DNA from 2 places in the Alkalihalophilus pseudofirmus genome. Region 2 is predicted to be linked to the other one. Evidence: riboswitches for the same ligand, from Rfam matches in the RefSeq annotation. Region 2 holds a riboswitch; the other holds the start of a gene.

Region 1 (6,319 bases), 670 kb from region 2:
CTCCAGAAGGCCCGATTAATGTAACAATTTGATTTTCCAGTACAGTAAATGAAATTTTATTGAGCCGTTCACTGCTTACATTGCTCCACTTAATAATCTCCATAACTCACCTCGGTTTCCTCGACGATTTTGATCGTATTTCGAACTGGGATGTTTATATTATACAGGATGGACAAATAAAACAAAAAGTCTACCCAAATGATTAGATCATATGAGTAGACTTAAACAAGTTTTCACTTTAACTATATCCTATCATAATAGAGAATTCTTATAAGCATGATGATTCGTAGGTCCAATGCCTCCCCCAATTGAAAGAGAATGACGGATGGCTTCCGTAATAAAAAGCTTCGCGGTTTGAACGGAATCTTTAATTGAATTTCCTTTTGCGAGTTCCGCTGCAATGGCAGCCGCATACGTGCAGCCGGTACCGTGAGTATGCTTCGTCTCAATCCGCTCTGTCTCCAAGTAATGAAGTTCCTCTCCGTCAAACCAAAGATCCACTGCCGGCCCATTTTTTAGGTGACCGCCCTTTAAGACCACATATCTTGGTCCAAGTTTGTGCAATTCTTTTGCTGCTGTCTCCATTTCCTCAAGTGTCTCCATCTCTTTTGTACGAAGAAGCTTAGCCGCTTCCGGAAGATTTGGTGTGATAACTGCAGCGATCGGCAGCAGTTCTTTAATTAATGCTTCAGTAGCTGCATCCTGAAGCAGCACCGCTCCGCCTTTAGCAACCATAACCGGGTCGACGACAATATTTTGGACATGATACTGTTTGCATTTTTTTGCAACAAGCGTAATGATTTCTGCAGAAAATAACATGCCCGTTTTAACAGCGTCTACTCCGATATCAGAGAGAACAGCATCAATCTGCGCTTCAATTGCTTCAAGTGATTGAGGAAACACACCATGCACACCTAAAGTGTTCTGAGCTGTCAGGGCAGTGATTGCACTCATTCCAAACGTATCAAGTTCTTGAAACGTTTTTAGGTCTGCTTGAATTCCAGCTCCCCCCCCGGAATCTGAGCCTGCTATGGTTAAAACTTTTGCCATCGTCATAACTATTCTCCTTCTTTCTTACCTTAAGTTTCAGTTATTACATTTGTCTCATTCATTATTTAGTATGTAAAACGATCCGGTGCGAACGTTTCGATTGGTACAGGCGTCTTTTCATCGCTAAGCAATGCAGCCACTATTTTAGCGGTAATAGGGCTAAGAAGTATTCCATTACGATAATGCCCTGTTGCAAAAATAATATGCTTTGCATTCGGGTGTGGACCGATAAAAGGGTAGCCATCCTGCGTTGCTGGTCTTAATCCAGCCCATGTATGAAACGGCTTGAGATCTGTTAAGAAAGGAAAGATATTTTTGTTCCAATTCGTTAAACGGGCTATTCCTTTTTCTGTAACATCCGTCTTAAAACCTGCAATATCTTCAGAAGCCCCGTTTACAAGCGTCCCATTTGCCTTAGGAACCAAATACCCTTGGCTAGTATAAACAATATGATTCACTTGTTTATCTCCTAGTTCATAAGCGCAAATTTGTCCGCGTATCGGATAAACAGGGAGATTTAAGGAGAAGGTTTCTTCAAGTTCCTTTGACCAAGCACCTGAGGCGATAACGAGTCGTTCAGCCTGAAACCTCTGACCGTCCTTTGATACTAAATCAATTTCATCCTTCCAGCTGTGAACCTTTACTGCTTCAAGTTCCTCAGCAATCGTTACACCATTTTTCCGGCATGCTTCTTCAAGAGCTCGTACATAATCCGGAGCAAAAACATGGCTTTCTTCCGGATAATGCATCGCTCCTATAATAGAGTTAGAAAGATGAGGTTCAAGCTTCTTTATCCGAGTCGCATCAACAAGCTCCGCCTCTGCCCCCCATTCCCTTTGCCAAGACTGCCTTGTTTTAAGTGCTAATAGATCCGCTTCATGGTACACAGCATGAAGACTTCCACTATTTGTATATTCAAAATCGTGTCCGCTGATCTTTTTGACTTCTTCTTGCCAAACTGGATATTCTCTTAAACTAGCAAGACATAATCTAAAAAAATCATCAGGGTCTTCCCCTATTTCAGAGTAAGGAGCAAGCATCCCAGCTGCCGCACCAGACGCTTGTCCCCCGCAGCGCACTTTCTCAAGAACAGTCACGTCATGACCTTTCCTAGAAAGTTCTAATGCCGAAGCAAGTCCGATCACACCGCCTCCGAGGACGATCACACGATGAGTCATTGATCTTCACATCCTCTTTTGTTTTTATCGCGAAATGAGGGACTCATACCCGCTGCTTGCTGTCGCGTACTTCTTCTTTGGAATTCTGCCTGCTTCATAAGATGCACGTCCTGCCTCAATCGCAAGCTTCATTGCATGAGCCATTTTCACCGGATCCTTCGCTTTTGCTACGGGCGTATTCATTAAGACACCATCAACCCCAAGCTCCATTACTTCAACGATATCTTTTGCAGATCCTAAGCCAGCATCTACAATAATCGGCACGTTAGAGTCTTCTGCTATTAAGCCAATATTGTACGGATTTAATACACCAAGCCCTGTACCAATCGGCGCACCTCCAGGCATAACGGCAGCTGCCCCAGCCTCTTCTAATTTACGGCATAAAATGGGATCATCTGATGTATAAGGAAGCACAACAAAACCCTCATTTGCCAACGTTTCTGTCGCCTTTAGTGTTTCGATAGGATCAGGAAGCAATGTTTTTTCATCTGCACTAATTTCCACTTTGATCCAGTTACTGATCCCTGATGCCTTCGCTAGTCTTGCAATGCGGATTGCTTCTTCTGCATTACTAGCTCCTGATGTGTTCGGAAGATAAGTAAATGAATCTTGATCTAGATGCTGCAGGATCGCATCCTCACTCGGAGCATCTAAATTCACACGGCGAATCGCAAATGTTAATACTTCCGCTTCTGATACTCGGATTGCTTCATTTTGAACAAATGGATTGGGATAACGCCCCGTCCCAAGAAAAAATCTTGATGATAATTCTTTACCAGCTATGACTAACTTTGATGATTTCATTGTCATCATCCTCCTCCAACAAAATGCACTAATTCAATCTTCATACCTTCTTCTACTTTCGTCTCGGCCCAACTGTCTCGGTCAATGATCTCCCCGTTAACCTCAGTTACGACCAGATGCTTTTCTAATTGATAATGCGTTACTACATCAAGCAGCGTGTCAGCTTGAATCGTTTCCTTTTCACCATTAATGATTAATTCCATCTGTCTGCCTCCTTCCTTTCTGTAAGATTACTTGAGGATTTCAATAAATTTTTCGCACGTCCCTTTAACATCATCTGCTCCGACAATCTCACTGATCATACAGACACGCGTGGCACCTGCAGCTAATACTTGATCGACATTGTGCAGCTTGATCCCGCCGATTGCTACAAACGGAATTGTGATTTCATTGGCCACTTGTTGAATGTATTGGGTTGTCACAGGATCTACTACATCTTCTTTACTTTTTGTTTCAAAAATTGGACCGACTCCAATATAGTCTGCTCCACCTGCTTCAGCCGCACGGGCTTCTTCGATTTTATGCGTAGAAATACCAATGATTTTGTCTGGACCCATCACTTTTCTCGCTTCAGCCAGGGGAAGATCGTCTTGTCCTACATGAATACCGTCTGCATCTACAGCAAGCGCTACATCTATATGGTCATTTACGATAAATGTTACATCGTGTTTCTTTGTTAATTCACGTAATGCTTGAGCTTTTTTAAGCACATCAATTTTTTTACTTTTTTTATCTCTTAATTGAATAATATCGACTCCGCCTAAAATAGCTTCTTCCATTACTTCAATTAAGTCACGTCCCTGATGAAATTCTTCTCCGGTAATCGCGTATAGTTTAAAATCTTTCATTCTATTCACCCCTATATGATTTCAGCATATAAAAAGCCGTATCCCAAAAACGCATGGGACACGGCTACATATGATTCACTCATTTGCAGTCGACTTCCCTACGCTGGTACGAACCAGATCAGGTACAAGGGTAAAAGGAAACTACCTTTTTCTCAGCCTGCTTAAGCGGGCACCCCTAGCCTTCTACAGCTTTTTATTTAGTTGATTACACCCCTATTATGACAGAGTGCATAAAAATTGCAATGATTTAACGGGAGCTTTCTTAAAATAGGGTTACCTTCTCCTTATTTTTAAGCTCCATCACTTCCTCGAGCCTATTACCAATCAGCATTTTCCCTCCATTTGGGGAGAGCTTAATTGGCAAATGATCTTCAAGCTCGGTAATGCTTACCTCAGCATTCGTTCTTGGATTGTATTTCAATAAATTGTAGCCATCTTCGTAACTGAAATAGTCTCCGCTGTACTTTGGTCGTAAATAATAAAAGTCCCCTTCATCCGAGTCGTACATATGAAAGGGAATCCACCACAAATCAGAATACGTATTTAAAATCGGCATCTCAAGTTCACTTATTTCTTCTGCACCTTCTGATTTAAATGTATACGTTGTATACAGTTCATACATGGAGTCAACTGAAACCTCGAGCTGAGTGTGATCACTATAAGACATAAAAGTAATAAGCGGCTTTTCCATTTCTTCAGCCTCACCTGTACCTAGATCATATAAAACAAGCGGTGCCTCATAATTAGGTGCTGCAGCGTCCCAATTTAAGTAGGCAATTTGAGTTTCATTTACCCATTGGAAATACGTTTGCGGGATTTCTATTGCGGTCACTGTCTGTTCATCGACATTGACATGAAACACGTCAAAATTCCAATCAGGCAAATACGTAATGAGCATCATCTCACTAGGCTTGTAAGGATTCCAATATACTGTATAACTATCCCCAAAGTGTTGAAGCTCTAGCTGTCTATTTCCTTCTGCATCAATCACATACATTGAGGATTGGTCAAATTCATCATACGTAACAATTGAAAATAACGTAAGGTCCTCGTTCCCTTCCACCTCTGTAATCCACTCTTCCGTTTCAAAGAAAGGTTCCTCAAGGCCAGAATAAAGATGATATTTTTTCAAGGTAGATAATTGGTCTTTCTCCTCAACATATAAAATTGTATCTTCATCAAACCACTCACTAATCATTGCTATACCGTTTGATTCTTGGATGGGTTTTATCGTATCACTCTGAAAATAAGAGGAGGACGCAGCGGGCTTTGGTGTTAAATTAACAGTGGATTCGGGCAGGGGCTGACTTTCACGGGAACAACCAGCCAAAAGAACTACAAACAACAAAATAATAATCAAACGCCGCATATTCCCCCTCCTTTCTTTCTAGTATTTTCACATTATCGCATGGGATTGATGGAACAACAATAATCTTAGAGCATTATTTTGTGATTTATGTAGGAATTTTTTTCATTTTCTATCCAATTAAATTCTAACCTCTACTTAATTAGACGTTTATTCAAGTAAAAAGTTTCACAAAACGCATTAACGAAATAAAAAAAACACATTACCACCTAAAAAGGGATAATGTGTTTTTTAGATTTAGCCGTAAATAAACCTTGCTCCTGCAATTCCTGGATTCGTCATTTCTTTAGGATCGAGAATTTCATTTAGTTCTTCTTCTGTTAAAATGCCTCTTTCCAGACAAATTTCACGAACAGGACGATCCGTTTGAATGGCTTCTTTTGCAATACGTGTCGCCACTTCATATCCTACATGCGGATTAATCGCTGTAATAATCCCTACACTGCGCTCAACCATCTCACGACAATGCTCAATGTTTGCTGTAATTCCTTCAATCGCATATTCACGGAATACTTTCATTCCATTTTGTAAAATCGACAGCGATTGTAGAAGGTTGAATACAAGCACCGGCTCCATGACATTTAGCTCAAGCTGACCTGCTTCTGAAGCAAGGCTGATCGTTTGATCGTTTCCTATCACTTGGAATGACACCTGGTTCATTACTTCACACATCACCGGATTCACTTTTCCTGGCATAATAGATGAACCTGGCTGTCTTGGCGGCAAATTAATTTCATTCAAGCCTGTCCGCGGTCCAGAGCTCATTAGGCGAAGGTCATTTGCAATCTTTGATAAGTTAATCGCCATAATTTTCATCGCACTTGATAATTCTGTATACGCATCGGTGTTCTGAGTCGCATCAACTAAATCTTCTGCAGTTTCAAATGGGTGATCTGTAATATCAGCTAAATACTTAGAAACTTTATCAATATATTCAACTTTTGCATTAAGTCCCGTTCCTACAGCAGTTGCTCCTAAATTAATTTCATACAGGTGCTCGACTGAGCGAGTTAAGCGGCCTAGGTCTCTTGTAAGAACTCGTCTATAAGCACCAAATTCCTGTCCTAAGCGAA
Region 2 (6,319 bases):
CACCAGCTATTGCTTTTGGCCGCTCCAAAGACGGGGTTGATTATGAAGCATTAGATGGCCAGCCGAGTTATTTATTCTTTATGATTGCCGCATCTGAAGGGGCAAATAATGAGCATCTAGAAACTCTTTCAAGACTTTCAACCTTTTTAATGGATGAAGCATTCCGTGAGCAGTTAATGCAAGCACAAACTAAGGAAGAAATTCTAGCTGCGATTGACCAAAAGGAAAGTGAAGAAAAAGGAGAAGAAGATGGTGAGGATGAAGCCGTTTCTTCAACAGGTATTCAAATCCTCGCTGTTACAGGGTGTCCGACAGGAATTGCTCATACGTATATGGCTGCAGATGCCTTAAAGGAAGAGGCCAAAAAGCAAGGAGTGTCAATTAAAGTAGAAACAAACGGTTCAAGCGGAGTGAAAAACCGTTTATCAGAACAAGAGATTAAAGACGCTAAAGCGATTATTGTTACAGCAGACACGAAGATTGATATGGATCGTTTTGCTGGTAAACCTGTCATCCAAGGGCCGGTAACCGATGGAATTAGACGTCCAAAAGAGCTTATTCAACAAGCCATCGCAGGTGAAGCGCCGATTTATCAAGCTACAGGTGCATCTAACGGTGAGAATAAGGCAGGAGAAGGGACTAAGAAAAACGGATTCTATAAGCACTTAATGAATGGTGTATCAAACATGCTTCCGTTTGTTGTCGGGGGCGGGATCTTAATTGCGATCTCCTTTATGTTCGGTATTGATTCTGATAATCAATTTGCCCAAATGTTAAGTGAGATTGGTGGAGGAAATGCATTCTTCCTGATGATTCCTGTGTTATCTGCTTTTATTGCGATGAGTATTGCTGACCGACCTGGCTTTGCAGCTGGTATGGTAGGGGGATTAATTGCTTTAAATGGTGAAGCTGGTTTCCTAGGCGGATTAATCGCTGGTTTCCTTGCAGGGTACCTGGCTCTCCTTGTGAAGTGGGCGCTAAGAGGGCTGCCGGCTTCTCTCGAAGGAATTCGTACTATCTTATTTTACCCAGTCTTAAACATCTTCTTAACAGGAATGATTATGCTGCTTCTTGTTACTCCGCTTTCTGCCTTTAACACGGGACTTGAAAACTGGTTAGGCGGTATGGGGACAACTAATATGGTCATCCTCGGGTTGATACTCGGAGCAATGATGGCGATTGATATGGGCGGTCCGATTAACAAAGCGGCATTCACGTTCGGTATTGCGATGATTGATGCCGGGAATTTTGGTCCGCATGCTGCTGTCATGGCAGGCGGGATGGTTCCTCCATTAGGTATAGCACTTGCTACAACATTCTTTAAACAGAAGTTTACAAAGCAAGAACGAGAAGCAGGAAAAACAAACTATATTTTAGGCGCATCGTTTATTACAGAAGGGGCGATCCCATTTGCAGCATCAGACCCTGCACGTGTCATCCCAGCTGTTATTACAGGATCGGCTGTAGCAGGTGCTTTGACGGCATTGTTTGGCATCGGTTTAAGAGCACCACACGGCGGAATATTTGTTATTCCGTTAGTGGAAGGCGGGTTCTTGTTATATGGATTAGCGATTTTAATAGGGGCTGTAGTTACGGCTGTTATGTTAGGAGTATTGAAAAAACGGGTTGCATAATGGGCTGCATACAATCAATAATCGAAAGTAGACCAAGGTGATGAGCGCCTTGGTCTATTTTAATTGATATCAGTTGATGAGTTGACTGACATTTCTATATACTTTGTATGAATAATATTGAAATGAGGTCTGATGATGATAGATGACACATGCTTTCTAGAGGCCACGATTGAAGAACTTCAAAGGATGATGGACCTGCAAGAAGTAACAGCAGTTGAACTTACCCGATATTATTTGGCTCGAATCGCAGCTTATGATCAAAAACTTTCTTCCGTCTTAGAGGTTAATCCTGATGCGCTGCATATTGCAGCGGCACTTGATGCAGAAAGAACGCGAACCGGCAAAAGGAGTATGCTGCATGGGATTCCTATCTTACTGAAAGATAATATTGACACGAAAGATAAACTGCATACGAGTGCAGGAGCGCTTGTATTAGAACATTCCTATGCAAAAAAGGACGCTTTTCTTGTTAAGAGATTACGTGAAGCAGGAGCCGTTATTTTAGGGAAAACGAACATGTCAGAGTGGGCCTATTTTATGTCGAGCGAAAATATGCCAAGTGGATATAGTTCAAGAGGGGGGCAGACTGAAAATCCTTATGGAATAGGGAGATTTGATGTAGGCGGCTCAAGTTCAGGATCTGGTTCAGCAATTGCTGCAAACTTTGCGGTTGCAGCAGTAGGAACGGAGACTTCGGGTTCAATTTTAAGTCCCTCTAGTCAAAATAGTATTGTAGGAATTAAACCGACAGTAGGCTTAATTTCAAGATCAGGCATTATCCCGCTTTCACACACGCAAGATACGGCAGGCCCTATGGCAAGAACTGTGAGAGACGCTGTTTATTTATTATGCGGTATGATGGGTAAAGACGATGAGGACCTCATTACATCAGTATGCCCTTTTCAACCAAATCAGCTGTTAAAGGCGTTGAATAACAGCAGTTTACATGAGAAGCGTATAGGTGTTATCCGTGAACATGTGATGGACCTTTTGGGAGAAGAGAAGAGGGAGGTATATGAGACAGCAATAAAACAACTATCCCGCGGTGGGGCAAATGTAATTGAAGATGTGAACATACCTTCTAGTACAAGAAAGTGGTCTTATAACGTTTTAACCTATGAATTTAAAGCAAATGTAAATAAGTATCTCTCAGAGCTTGATTCATCTATGTCTGTCCGTACACTTACTGATATTATCGAGTGGAATGAGAATCATCACGAGAAAGCGTTAAAGTACGGACAGTCATTACTTATTGAGGCAGATAAGACTTCTGGCAAGCTAACAGAAAAAGACTACCTAAAAGCACTGAATGAGGATGCATATTTTTCAGCAACAGAAGGAATAGATGCGGTTTTAAGAGAACATCAACTAGATGTCATCGTGTTTCCAAATAATTTAGGGGCAGCCATCCCTGCTAAAGCCGGCTATCCTTCAATAACTGTACCAGCGGGTTACACAGAGTCAGGTGAACCAGTTGGGATAACATTTACCGCTAAAGCGTGGCAAGAGCCATTATTAATTGAGATCGCAGAAGCATTTGAGAAGCTGACGAAGGCAAGAAAACCGCCATTACTATAATCTGTGTATCGCTAAATGTTACTGTTTATGCTAGACTAAACACTAGATTGCAAAAATAATTTAATAGTTCCACTAGGGGTGTCAGTTTGTCTGACTGAGAGAGGGGAGCCTCAACTCTTATAACCTGATCTAGCTTGTACTAGCGTAGGGAAGTGGTGGCACATTCTATTTAACATTGAATAACTATGTGTACATGACATCCCCTCCGTGGAAACGAAAGGGGATTTTTTTATGAATCGTGAACGTTTAACGATTATGATTGAAATAGCTGTTATGGCAGGACTTGCACTTGTCTTAAGCTTTGTTAAATTTGGCGCGCTATGGGCGATGGGCGGTTCGATCTCTCTTGTGATGGTTCCTATCTTTCTTCTAGCCTTCCGCCGAGGATTAAAAGTTGGACTGTTAACAGGCCTCCTCGTTGGTTTACTAGGGCTCGTAACAGGACCGACAATTGTCCATCCTGTTCAGTTGGTGCTCGACTATCCGCTTGCTTTTATGGTGTTAGGATTTGCGGGGCTATTTGCTTCAAGGCAGGCAGTTCCTAAATTAAGCTATATAGTTCTTGGTTTAGTGTTAGCTACTGTATTGCGTTTCTTAAGTCATTTTGCTTCCGGGGTCATTTGGTTTGGCCAATATGCACCGGATGGAATGAACCCAAGTGTCTATTCTTTTCTATATAACCTTTCGTACCTGCTTCCGGAAATGCTCATTACCTTGGCCATCATTTTATTTTTGGCAAGGTCTTACTCACAATTTTTTAAAGCAGGTAAAACAAGTACAGGGTTATCATCTTAATAATTATCAGACCTCCCGAATTTTGGGAGGTCTTTTTTGTGGTTAAGAAAGGGTTTTCCAGCCAGCATTTAGGGAATAAGTAGTATAGAAGCAGATTTTGGGAGGGGATAATGTGAAGCGAACTGAAACACAAGCCTTAATTGAAACGGTGATGAGTGACTTAGCTGAGCGCAGCAGTTTTTTAGGCATTGAAGATGATGAAAAGAGAAGATTCGTTTGTGGATCGGCAAAAGAAATCCTAAAAACAACGGATAAAGTAATTAAAAGCTACATACGAGTATCTACTGAGAAAGATGGTATTGTGCGGATTCCGGCATACCGGGTGCAGCACAATAATATTAGCGGCTTCTATAAAGGCGGTATTCGTTTTAGTGAATTTGTCAATGAAGCAGAAGTTGAAAATCTAGCTATACTTATGACCTTGAAAAATGCCTTGCACAGACTTCCGTACGGCGGGGCAAAAGGCGGAGTTCATGTAGACCCGCGCAAATTCACAGATAAAGAATTAAACTTAATTAGTAAAAAATATGTCCAGCGTTTTTCTCGTGATATTGGCCCAAATCATGATATCCCGGCACCAGACTTGGGCACAAATGAGAAAATTGTTGATTGGATGGTAGGAGAATTCAAGACAATCCACCCAGGTGAACCGTATTTAGGATCATTCACAGGGAAAAGCGTAGAGAATGGCGGAGCACGTGGAAGACGGGAAGCGACGGGAAGAGGGACCTTTTTAAGTTATTCTTGGCTTCTAGATCAATGGTCAGGCACTCACGCAAACGGAACAGATATTAATCGTCATAAACAATGGGATACTTTAAAAACATTGAGACAGCAGGCAGAAGATGGAAAGGCCATTCGTGTCGCTGTCCAAGGCTTTGGTAACGTGGGAGGAGTGGCAGCTCTTGAAGCTTACCAATATATGAAATATAATCATCAAGTAGTTGCGGTATCTGATCGTTTTACTACTCTCTATCATGAAGATGGTCTTGATGTGAAAAAGCTGATCGAGTATACAAAGAACGGACGCGACCTTCCGTCCAATCGAGAGCAGCTTCTAGAAGCAGGGGTTACCGCTCAAGTAAAGCCTGTTGAGGACGTGTTAACCATTGACACAGATGTATTAATTCTTGCTGCGATTGAAGATCAAATTCATCAAGATAATATGGAAGAGGTTAAAGCGAAAGTGCTGATAGAAGGAGCGAATGCACCGATTTCACTAGAAGCAGATGATTACTTCGAACGTGAAGGCACGGTTGTTATTCCAGATATTTTGGCCAATGCAGGCGGTGTTATTGTGTCTTACTTAGAATGGAAACAAAGCCGGGTGACAGAGTTATTTACCGAAGAAGAAATCATTGAAAATATGTCCAAACAAATGATAGAAACCTTAAAAAATGTCTATGATACGTATTTTTCATCAGTCGGTCAAACGATGAGGACGACCTGCTTTACGTTGTCACTAGAAAGATTGACAAGTCTTTTATACCGTCACGGTAAATTGTTTTAAAGGTAATAAAAAGGCTGACTCTTATCACAGAGTCAGCCTTTTAAAATTATTCTACTGTAAATACATCGCCATACGAATAATCAGTTTTACCTGCTTTCGTTGAGAAGGCAACAAGACGATATTTCCCTGGAGCTAATGCTTCACCATTAATCGTTAAATCATAAGTAAAATCATAATATCCAGCACCAATATTTGTATCGACGAATGCACTGCCTACTGGAGATTGTAACGTTTCAGTAAATACCCAGAATTCTATTTCCTCAGCGCCGCCTGGTACATAAGCTGAACCAACTAGATCACCAGTTCCAGGGTTAGTGTTGTAAGCAAGTGAAGTGATACGAGGATAGTCTGGTTCTTTTACGAAAAGAATAGTCGGCACCTCATATGAATTAGAACCGTCGCTTACCACAATTGTTCCCGGATAGTAACCAGGGTCAAGCTTACTCACATCTACTTGAACATTAAAGTTTACTTTTTGTGAGCGATTAGGCTGTACGCGTAAATTGTTACTTGTGTTTACTTTGATTGCTTCTGAACCTTTTTCAAATTGAACATCAAATGAATAGGCTTTACGCTCATTTGATAAATTGTTGATTGTGAAATGTTGACGCTCTGTTTGCTTTCCTTTTGTTTTATCAAATACACCAAATGAGTGGCTTCCAGGAGTGATAAGTGTCTTTGTTTCAATTGCATCAAGTACACGGATGCTTCCTGCCCCTTGTGTATTATGAGGGTAGAGTTTTCCGTTCGCATCATATAAGTTTTCTGCTGTATTCATTAAACTTGCTTTAACAGCATCTAC

The links. Region 2 has a riboswitch for thiamine pyrophosphate ahead of thiT (energy-coupled thiamine transporter ThiT). Riboswitches for the same ligand answer to the same signal wherever they lie in the genome.
Region 1: another riboswitch for thiamine pyrophosphate. It lies ahead of thiE (thiamine phosphate synthase); the one in region 2 lies ahead of thiT (energy-coupled thiamine transporter ThiT).

Annotation. Positions count from the first base shown of each region.
Region 1 covers NZ_CP117835.1:1,199,287-1,205,605, reverse strand. Annotated here, with positions in the region: gene PQ478_RS06210 (ABC transporter ATP-binding protein) at 1-103, opposite strand, end outside; gene thiD (bifunctional hydroxymethylpyrimidine kinase/phosphomethylpyrimidine kinase) at 253-1,056, opposite strand; gene thiO (glycine oxidase ThiO) at 1,116-2,228, opposite strand; gene PQ478_RS06195 (thiazole synthase) at 2,253-3,032, opposite strand; gene thiS (sulfur carrier protein ThiS) at 3,038-3,235, opposite strand; gene thiE (thiamine phosphate synthase) at 3,263-3,880, opposite strand; TPP riboswitch at 3,959-4,067, opposite strand; gene PQ478_RS06180 (YqgU-like beta propeller domain-containing protein) at 4,143-5,249, opposite strand; gene aspA (aspartate ammonia-lyase) at 5,484-6,319, opposite strand, start outside.
Region 2 covers NZ_CP117835.1:529,663-535,981, forward strand. Annotated here, with positions in the region: gene PQ478_RS02710 (PTS fructose transporter subunit IIABC) at 1-1,634, shown strand, start outside; gene PQ478_RS02715 (amidase family protein) at 1,770-3,212, shown strand; TPP riboswitch at 3,277-3,380, shown strand; gene thiT (energy-coupled thiamine transporter ThiT) at 3,444-4,007, shown strand; gene PQ478_RS02725 (Glu/Leu/Phe/Val family dehydrogenase) at 4,120-5,517, shown strand; gene PQ478_RS02730 (S8 family serine peptidase) at 5,564-6,319, opposite strand, start outside.